2 regions of the Mycobacterium sp. C31M genome follow, and region 1 is predicted to be linked to the other one. Evidence: predicted binding sites of a transcription regulator. Region 1 holds the regulator's gene; the other holds the start of a gene.
What was found. Region 1 encodes LexA, which represses DNA repair genes until DNA is damaged. Its sites were predicted from a motif close to CGAACANNTGTTCG; they were not measured.
Positions count from the first base shown of each region.

Region 1 (4,597 bases):
CGATGACGAGACCACCAACGGCGATGTCGTCGCGCAGAAGTTCACCGGCGGCGAGATCTCCTGGGATCGCAAGACCCGCACCTTCACCACCACTCCGCCCGAGCTGGCCGGCCAGCTGGGTGCGGTCGAAGTGCCCTCGGATGCCACCTCGGCGATCGCCGCGGCGCGTCGGGCCGCCGGTGGCGCGCTCGGCCCGCTGGGTGCCGAGGAGGGCGCGCAGTACGCGATCGGCGCCGACGGTGTCGGGCAGAACTACACCGGCGGCAAGATCTTCTACAGCCCGGCCACCGGCGCCAATGTGGTGACCGGTCAGGTGCTGGCCAAGTACGAGAGTGTCGGCGGCCCCACCGGTGACCTCGGGTTCCCCACCGCGAGTGAGGGTGACGGCGGGCTGGCCCCGCAGAGCGCGGTGGTGCCGTTCGCCGCCGAGGACAAGCCGGTCATCTTCTGGACCCCTGATTTCGGCGCGGTGATCGTCCGCGGCGCGATGAACGCGGCCTGGGACAAGCTCGGCGGCGCGACCGGTGAACTCGGCGCGCCCAAGACCGATCAGACCGACAACGGCGGTGTCATCACTCAGCAGTTCAGTGGCGGCTCGATCTCCTGGGACAAGGCCGCCAACAGATTCAGCACCGAGCCCGCCGGGCTGCAGTCGCAGCTGGCCGGCCTGGAGGTGCCCGGCGCGGACGCGCCGCAGGCACCCGCCGAGTCCCCGGAAGCCGCACCGGCCGCCGATGGCGACAAGTGGTACACCTGGCGCTGGTGGTGGTTGCTCGGCCTGATCCCGCTGCTGGGTCTGATCGCCGTGATCGCCGTCGCGGTGCTGCGTAACCGGCGGCCACGCGAAGACGATCACCTCGACGAACCGTATGACCGCGGCTACGGCGGCTACGAGGACCGGTACGAGAGCCGGGAGGACGAGTTCCATACCGGACCCGCCAACGACTACGTCCAGCCCAGTCAGTGGGCGTCGGTGCCCGCGGACAGCGAGACCCCGCCATATGCCAAGCGCACGGCGGAGGCCGGTCTGGCCCCGGCCGAGGACGTCGTCGACGAGCCCGACGACTTCGACCGGGATGTCGACGATGCCGACGAGCATGAGTACGAATACGGCGCCGACGACCGCTTCGGCGACGAACTGGAGACCCCGGATATCGCGGCCGAACCGCCGGCCGACTTGCCATTGTTCGACGATGACGCCATCGACACCGCGCCGACCCGGATCGAGTCGCTGCCGTTCGAGTCCGCACTTGAGGAGCCGGTGCTCGCGGAGCCCGAACCGGAGCCGCGGCTGGAGCAGCCGACGGCGGTGATGGACGTCCCGAGCGGGCGACACGCCGCTGCCTCATCAGATGACGAGGCCGACGACGCCGGCTGGACCTCCATGCGGCTGGCCACCACCGACCGGTACCGGGCGCCCGAGGGCTATCCGGTCAAGGCCGATACCAAGACCGGCCTGTACTGGGCGCCGGGCAGCCGTGGCTACCGCGACACCGAGGCCGAGATCTGGTTCGCCAGTGAGGAATTCGCACAGGCGAACGGGTTCATCCGGGCAGACTGATCAGACCTTGCGGATGACGGTGACGACCTTGCCCAGGATGACGGCGTCGTTCCCGTCGATCGGGTCGAACGCCGGGTTGTGCGGCATCAGCCACACCTGACCACGGGTCCGCTTGAAGGTCTTCACGGTGGCCTCACCGTCGATCATTGCGGCGACGATATCGCCGTTGTCGGCGACGTTCTGCTGCCGGACGACCACCCAGTCGCCATCGCAGATCGCCGCGTCGATCATCGACTCGCCGACCACCTTGAGCAGGAACAGCGAACCCTCGCCGACCAACTCGCGGGGCAGCGGGAAGACGTCCTCGACGGCCTCCTCGGCCAGGATGGGTCCGCCGGCCGCGATCCGGCCGAGCACCGGTACGAACGTCGGCTCGGGCAGGCTGTCGGAGCCCGCCACATCCGTAGCCACGATGGGTGTGACGTTGTCGTCGGCCCCGCGGACGTCCACCGCGCGCGGGCGGTTGGGGTCGCGGCGCAGGTAGCCCTTTTTCTCCAGGGTGCGCAACTGGTGCGCCACCGATGACGTCGAGGTCAACCCGACGGCGTCGCCGATCTCCCGGATGCTCGGTGGATAACCGCGAGTGGTGACCGAGGTACGGATGACCTCGAGAATGGTGCGCTGACGCTCGGTCAGACCGGAGCGTGCCTCAGGGGTGTTGGTGCTGTCGCTCATATGGCCGAATGTAGTCGCCACGCCCGAGATAATCAAACATGTGTTCGAGGCGTGTCGTGGCTCAGCGGCGGCGCGGTATCCCCGTCGACCACAGCGCCCAGGCGATCGGCACCGGCTGGAAGAACAATCGCAAGGCCAGCGAGAAGTAGGTCAGGCGGTCCGGCAGCACCCGGTAGGCGAAGCGGATGGCCCGGTAGATGCGCTGAAGCTCGCGCTCCTCGTCCGCGCTCCAGGTGACACCGAGTTTGGCGCGCAGCCGCGGGTCGAGCAGCCCGATCACCGACAGATAGTTCAGCCGCAGGCCGGGTCGCAGGGCCCGGCGCGCCACCGGATGCAGCACCCGGGGCGCCGACGGCGGCAGTTCCACCTTGCCGGTTTTCATCTCCTCGATCAGCTGACGGGCCTGCGGAGTGGCTTCCAGCCGGTCGACCCATGATTCGAAGTAGGCGTCCATCTCGGCGGGGGTGTTCGGGTAGTCGCGCATCGGCATGTGCAACAGCCGGGGCCAGTCTGCGGTTGTCGCGCAGCAGTTCCACCTTCTCGGCAACGGCCTCGGTGCCGCCGTAGGTCCAGCGCAGCACCGAGTCCACCGACCGGATCGCGCGACCGCCCGGATCGCGCGACCGCCCGGATCGCCGTGGAAGGCGGCCGAACAGGCGCCGGCGATCGAGGAGCTGTTGCGGTCGGTCGCCATGGCCGCGCCCGAGACCCGGCTCATCCGCCATCTGGCCGAGCGGCCCGACCATGTACGCACATTCGACAACATCTCCGGGTTGAACGCCACCCTGCTGGCGATGGCCACCCTGCACATGGGCCACTACCGGGACCGGTATCGCGACGACCTCAGCGCCAGGGCGCTGGCCTGGCTGTTCTACAACATGGCTGTGGCGACCACACTGCGCTATATCGAGAGCGACGATCCGATCAGTCTCGACGAGCTGCGGCGCGGCCTGAGGTTCGCCTCCACCGGTCTGCTGGCCGGCGGCCGCGGCTGATCAGCGCTTGCCGCCGGGAATCCGGTCGGCGATCCAGCCGAGGCGGGCGACCGTACTCTCCAGCGGGTCGATGACCTCGGCCAACCGTTGGATGGTGGGCAGCCGCTGGGAGATCAGGCCCGCCTCGGCGGCGATCTTCTCGGCGTGCACGTCGATGCCGTGCGCCGATTCGCTGAGCCCGGTGATCTGGGTGGCGATGGTCTCAGCATGCCGGTTGATGCCGGCGGCGCTCTCGCTGAGTGCGGCGATGTTCTCCGCGATGAACTGGGCCGAGCGGCGTAGTTCGGAGATGTCCTCCAGGGCCTGAATGGCCAGCGCGATCAGTGCGCGCGGCGAACGCCTGGTCCGGCCGGTGGTCGTCATGGGGTCATTCAACACGTCGGCCGCGCTCACTTGTCGGTGGTCGCCGCTATCGTTTCGCAACAGTTCGATCACGTGTTCTATTCATCGAACAGATGATCGATTAGTATTTCGAACATAGAAGCGAACGTTACTCACCGGGAGGTAAGGCACATGACGATTCTCGAGGCACGAAGCGATGTGCGCGGCCGTTCGGCTGTCCGGCCGCAGGAGTTGGAGCGCCGCCCGGCGGCGGCCGCCGAGGTATGGCCGCTGCCGCGCGATGTCGTGGTGCGAAGGCGTCGCCGGCCGCAGACCCGTCGGCCCGGTGGTGGCGCGGTCGGGTATCGCGGTACCGGTGTGCTGATGTCGCGCGCATCGCACCGTCGCCGGCCCATCACACCCGTCGCGACAGTGTTGTTGGCGCTGCTCGCCGGTGGTTTCACGCTCTGGCTGGGGCTGGTGGCCCAGGTCGGCGCCCCCGCCGCCGAGCAGCAGGTCCAGATGCCGACCCGGCTGTCGGTCGTCGAGGTGCAGACGGGGGAGACGCTGCAGAGCATCGCGGCCCGGGTGGCGCCCGATGTGCCCGCCGACTCGGTGGTGCAGCGCATCCGTGAGCTCAACAAGCTCGACACCGCCGCGGTGCGGGTGGGTCAGACCCTGATCGCACCCATCGGCTGAGGCCGTGCTCATCGGCACGGGAGTGCGACGGCCCCGGATCGTGCAGGTACGCTCGGAAGCGTCAAATCTGGGCCACCTGTGGTACGGCGAAGGAGCGGTGATGCACTGTCCGTTCTGTCGTCATCCGGACTCGCGTGTCGTCGATTCCCGCGAGACCGACGAAGGTCAGGCCATCCGGCGTCGACGTTCCTGCCCCGAGTGTGGGCGGCGGTTCACCACTGTGGAGACCGCGGTGTTGGCTGTGGTCAAGCGCAGCGGTGTCACTGAGCCCTTCAGCAGGGAAAAGGTCATCAAAGGCGTGCGGCGTGCCTGCCAGGGGCGCGATGTCGACGATGACGCACTCAAT
Region 1 covers NZ_JBKFAX010000010.1:111,245-115,841, forward strand. The annotation lists gene ACLBYA_RS16650 (LGFP repeat-containing protein) at 1-1,561, shown strand, start outside; gene lexA (transcriptional repressor LexA) at 1,562-2,236, opposite strand; gene ACLBYA_RS16660 (oxygenase MpaB family protein) at 2,298-2,726, opposite strand; gene ACLBYA_RS16665 (TetR/AcrR family transcriptional regulator) at 2,725-3,231, shown strand; gene ACLBYA_RS16670 (hypothetical protein) at 3,232-3,594, opposite strand; gene ACLBYA_RS16675 (LysM peptidoglycan-binding domain-containing protein) at 3,745-4,251, shown strand; gene nrdR (transcriptional regulator NrdR) at 4,352-4,597, shown strand, end outside.

Region 2 (4,597 bases), on a different contig from region 1:
GGCGGCCAGGATATCGGAATCGCCGTCCTCACAATGCCCGCCGAGCTGTAACCACCGACCGACCCGCGGGTGCAGGGTCAGTAGCGCCCGCGTCCCGGTGTCGTCGAGCACCAGTGCCGAGGCGGTGATGTGACCCGGTTCGCAGGCGCGCCGGCAGGCGTCGGGGCGGGCCAGCACGAAGGCCAGCACCGCATGCCGCAGCGCGTCCTGGTCGGGATCGGCTGTCTGCCAGCGCGTCAGCGTGTCGACGACCGAACTGTGCAGGGTCACCGGAGGTGCAACAGTCCGTCGGTGGGCACCGGATCGCGGACACCGGCCGGCTCGGCCGGGTAGCCGATCGCGATGGCGCCCAACGGTTCCCAGTCGGCGGGGATGTCGAGTTCGGTGCGCACGATACCGGCGGCGAAGATGGTGGAGCCGATCCAGCAGCTGCCGACCTCGCGGACGGCCAAGGCCACCAGCAGCCCCTGCACGGCCGCACCGGCCGCAACGGTGAACATGGTGTGCTCGGCGGCGGTGCGGGCCGCATCCGGATAGCTGTGCGCGCCATCGGGAACCATGAACGGGATGACGAGTTCGGGCGCGTCGTAGAGGATCTGGCCGCGCCCGACACGTTTGGTGACCTGCTCGGGTGTGCGCCCGTCGCCGGCCAGATCGGCTTCCCATTGTGCCTTCATGGCATCGAGGAGTCGGCTGCGGTTGGCCGGGTCGCGCACCCAGACGAATCGCACCGGGCGGGTGTGGTGCGGGGCGGGTGCGGTGAGGGCCTCGGCGACGGCCTCTTCGATCAGCTCGGCGGGCACCTGCGTGGCGTCGAAGCGGCGCACCGACCGGCGCAGCAGCTGGGCCTGGCGGCGGCCCAGATCGATGGCCTCGGCGGTGCCGAGCCAGAACAGGTCCTCATCGCCGGCCCGCACCAGGGTGTGGCCGTTGGAGCCATCGTCGTGCAGCCTCAGCCCGCGCACCACCGCCACCGGGATGCCGGTCAGCTTGCCCTTGACCAGATCGGCTGCGGCGGCGAGCTCGTCGGCGACGGCGATCTCGGTGACGATGAGTTCGTTGCCGTGCACATCCTGGGCGCCGGCGTAACCGTGCAGCACGGTCAGGCCGGCCGCACCGATGGCGACATCGGTCTGTCCGTTGCGCCAGGCCCGTCCCATCGTGTCGGTGACCACGATGCCGACCCGCACCCCGAGGCGTGCCGCCAGCGTGGCGCGCAGGGCCGCGGCGCTGCCATCCGGATCGACCGGCAGCAGCGCGAGTTCGGCGGCGTCGACGTTGGATCCGTCCACGCCCGCGGCCGCCTGGACGAGGCCGATGGCGTTCTCGGTGATCAGCGTGCGGCCCTTGCGGGCAACCACCCGGACGGCTTCGTCGTCGATGAGTCTGCGACGCAGGGCATCCCGAAGCTCAGGGTCGGTGGGGGCGGCGACGATGCGGCCTTCGGTCTTGGACAGCACCTTGCTGGTGATGACCACCACATCGTCATCACGCAACCAGTCGGCCGCCGCGGCGATGGCCGCACCGACATCGTCGCCGGGGCGGAACTCGGGCAGGCCGGTGACCGGAATGACTTCCAGTGCCGCCGAACTGCCATGCTCGGTCACAGCTGCAGTCCCGCCAATTGCAGACCGGCGCGCACCATCTCCGCGGTGACCGCCGGGTCGGTCATCAGCAGCGGGGCCTGGGCCACGGTGAGGCCCTCGATCTCCGCGGTGTCACCCTCGTGCACCAACCAGCCGTCCAGGATGCCGGTGCCGCTGCGCGCGCCGAAGTGCCGACCGACGGCCTCCGACGAGGATTCGACGCCGATCACCGCGAGGCATTCGTCGGCCATACCGCGCAACGGCTTTCCGGCGACGATCGGCGAGTAGCCGATGACCGGTGCCGCGGTGGAACGCAGAGCGCCGCGGATGCCGCCGACGGTGAGGATCGTGCCGATGCTGACAACCGGGTTGGACGGTGCGATCAAAACCACATCGGCACCATTGATCGCTTCCGTCACACCCGGTGCGGCAGTGGCCTTGTCGGATCCGACGAAGGCGAAGCTGTGCGTCTCGACTCGCGCGCGGTAGCGGACCCACCACTCCTGGAAGTGGATGGCCTTACGGTCACCGTCGGCTGGATCGGTGATCACGACATGGGTCTCGCTGCGGTCGTCGGTGGCCGGCAGCAAACTTGCGCCCGGTTTCCAGCGGTCACACAATGCCTCGGTGACCTGCGACAGCGGGTACCCGGCCCGCAGCATCTGGGTACGCACCAGATGGGTGGCCAGATCGCGGTCACCCAGGCCGAACCAGTCGGGTTGCACGCCGTAGGCGGCGAGTTCCTCCTTGGCGTGCCAGGTTTCGCCGCGGTGACCCCAGCCACGCTCGGGATCGATACCGCCGCCGAGGGTGTACATGCAGGTATCGAGGTCCGGGCAGATGCGTACGCCGAACATCCAGGCGTCATCGCCGACGTTGACGACAGCTGTCAATTCGTGTTCGCCGGCGCCGTCGTGTTGGATGGAGGAGTCGGCAAACTGGCCCAGGCGCAGAAGATGCTGGACTCCCAGCAGGAATCGGGCGCCACCCACGCCGCCGACCAGAACGGTGACCTTCACGCTCTCAGACCCTAGGCCCTGCACCACTCTTCGTCGTCGCCGCCCGGGTGTGGCGAACACGCCGGAGCGCGGACACGCCGGATCTATGTCACGAGATGGTATGAAAAACGGCCATTCCGCTTGACCGTGACAGCTAACGCGTGTCTAATCACATCAGTGTCATTTCAGGTTCGCCCGCCGGTTTCGGTGGCGCAGACCGGGATTCGATCATTTGTTCGAATGGGGATGGCCGGACATCACAATAGTGATAGCTGGGGTAGTGCTGGAGGGGTTGAGTTTTCGTGATCCAGCAGGGGCTCCACCCGAGGGAACAACCAATAGGTGAGGAGGCGGAACATGTCTTTTGAGCAGGTCGATCTCGACCGCGTGCTCCGGTTCGACAACCGGATGCTCGGTTCAGTGGGCAGTGCACCGCACACCACTACCGGTCCGGAATCGAACGAAGTGATCGCACGTCCGCAGTTGAGTCTGGTGCCGGACCGTATCGACGGTGCCGCGGTGCCCGCAGACGACGACGATGATCAGTGGCAGGAGCGCGGACTGTGCGCGCAAACCGATCCCGAGGCGTTCTTCCCCGAGAAGGGCGGCTCGACCCGCGAGGCCAAGCGCATCTGCCAGGGGTGCGAGGTGCGCGACCGCTGCCTGGAGTACGCCCTGGCCAACGATGAGCGCTTCGGCATCTGGGGTGGGCTGTCCGAGCGGGAACGCCGGCGCCTCAAGCGCGGCATCATCTGACGCCTGCGCGTCAGTCGGTCTCAATCCTCGCTGAGTGGCGCGTCGATGACATCCGGGTCGACACCCAGATAGGTGGCCACCTGGGCCACCAGCACCTCATGCAACAGCTCGGCGAGTTCGTCGGTGTCCTTTGCCCGACGCTCGATGGGCTTGCGGAACAACACAATTCGTGCCCTGGTGGAGTTTCCGCGAACGTCCACGCCGGCCGGTATCAAGCGCGCCAACGCGATCGGTCCGTCCGCGACCACCTCCGGTGGCCACTGCACACTGTCCGGATCCTTGGGCGCGATGCGCGGAATCTCATCGACGGCGACGTCCAGGGTCGACACCCGACTGTGCCACCGTCGCTCGATCGGCTCGTAGGCCTCCAGCACCGCCATGTCGAAACGCTCGCCGCGACTGCGCCAACCCGGCACCGTCTGCGGCAACAACGGGCCACGCATTCCGCGTCCGCGGCGGGATCCCCGATGGTTGCGCTGCGCCACGGGACAGATGGTAACGGTTCTCAGATCGACCGGTAACGGTTGGAGATCGGCCCACCGCCACGCGCGTGTCCGGACGCCCGAGACGGTGCCGCACGATAATCTTCCCTGCGTGAACGTTCCCCGTCGCTGCTGCAGGCCAGGTTGCCCGCACTACGCCGTGGCGACGCTGACCTTCGTCTACTCGGACTCGACAGCGGTCGTCGGACCGCTGGCCACCGTCTCCGAGCCGCATTCCTGGGACCTGTGCGTCGTACATGCCGGGCGGATCACCGCCCCGCGGGGGTGGGAGTTGGTGCGCCACGCCGGCCCACTGCCCGCCCACCCCGATGACGACGATCTGGTCGCCCTCGCCGACGCCGTCCGCGAGGGTCGCGAGGGCCTCCCGTCCACGGTCAACGGCGTCACCGCCGGATTCTCCGACCCCGGTACCGGGCTGCCCGGCGGCTCGCTGATGGCGCCCCCGGTCCGCAGGCCCGAGCCCAACGGTCGCCGGCGGGGTCATCTGCGGGTGCTGCCGGATCCACCGGAGACCTCGTCCGAATAACGTGGGCCGAACGGCGAAGCACAAATCCTCTTCCGGCTCCTGACGGGACCTGCGGCGGCGGCGGTGGCTAGCTACTAGGCTGGCTCGCAGAGCAGTACCCCCGAATCCCCGTCGCAACAGAGAGCGAGGAGAGCCATGTCTCGGCCCGCTGAGGCTGTCCACGCTGTCATCAAGGCCTACGACGTGCGGGGTCTGGTCGGAGAGCAGATCGACGACGCCTTCGTCCGC
Region 2 covers NZ_JBKFAX010000009.1:160,662-165,258, forward strand. The annotation lists gene ACLBYA_RS15570 (NUDIX hydrolase) at 1-270, opposite strand, end outside; gene ACLBYA_RS15575 (coenzyme F420-0:L-glutamate ligase) at 267-1,607, opposite strand; gene cofD (2-phospho-L-lactate transferase) at 1,604-2,605, opposite strand; gene ACLBYA_RS15585 (WhiB family transcriptional regulator) at 3,074-3,340, shown strand; gene ACLBYA_RS15590 (metallopeptidase family protein) at 3,361-3,783, opposite strand; gene ACLBYA_RS15595 (DUF3499 domain-containing protein) at 3,935-4,369, shown strand; gene ACLBYA_RS15600 (phosphomannomutase/phosphoglucomutase) at 4,505-4,597, shown strand, end outside.
Region 2: a site for LexA is predicted at 2,810-2,823, ahead of cofD (2-phospho-L-lactate transferase). Genes of this name have one in related genera too.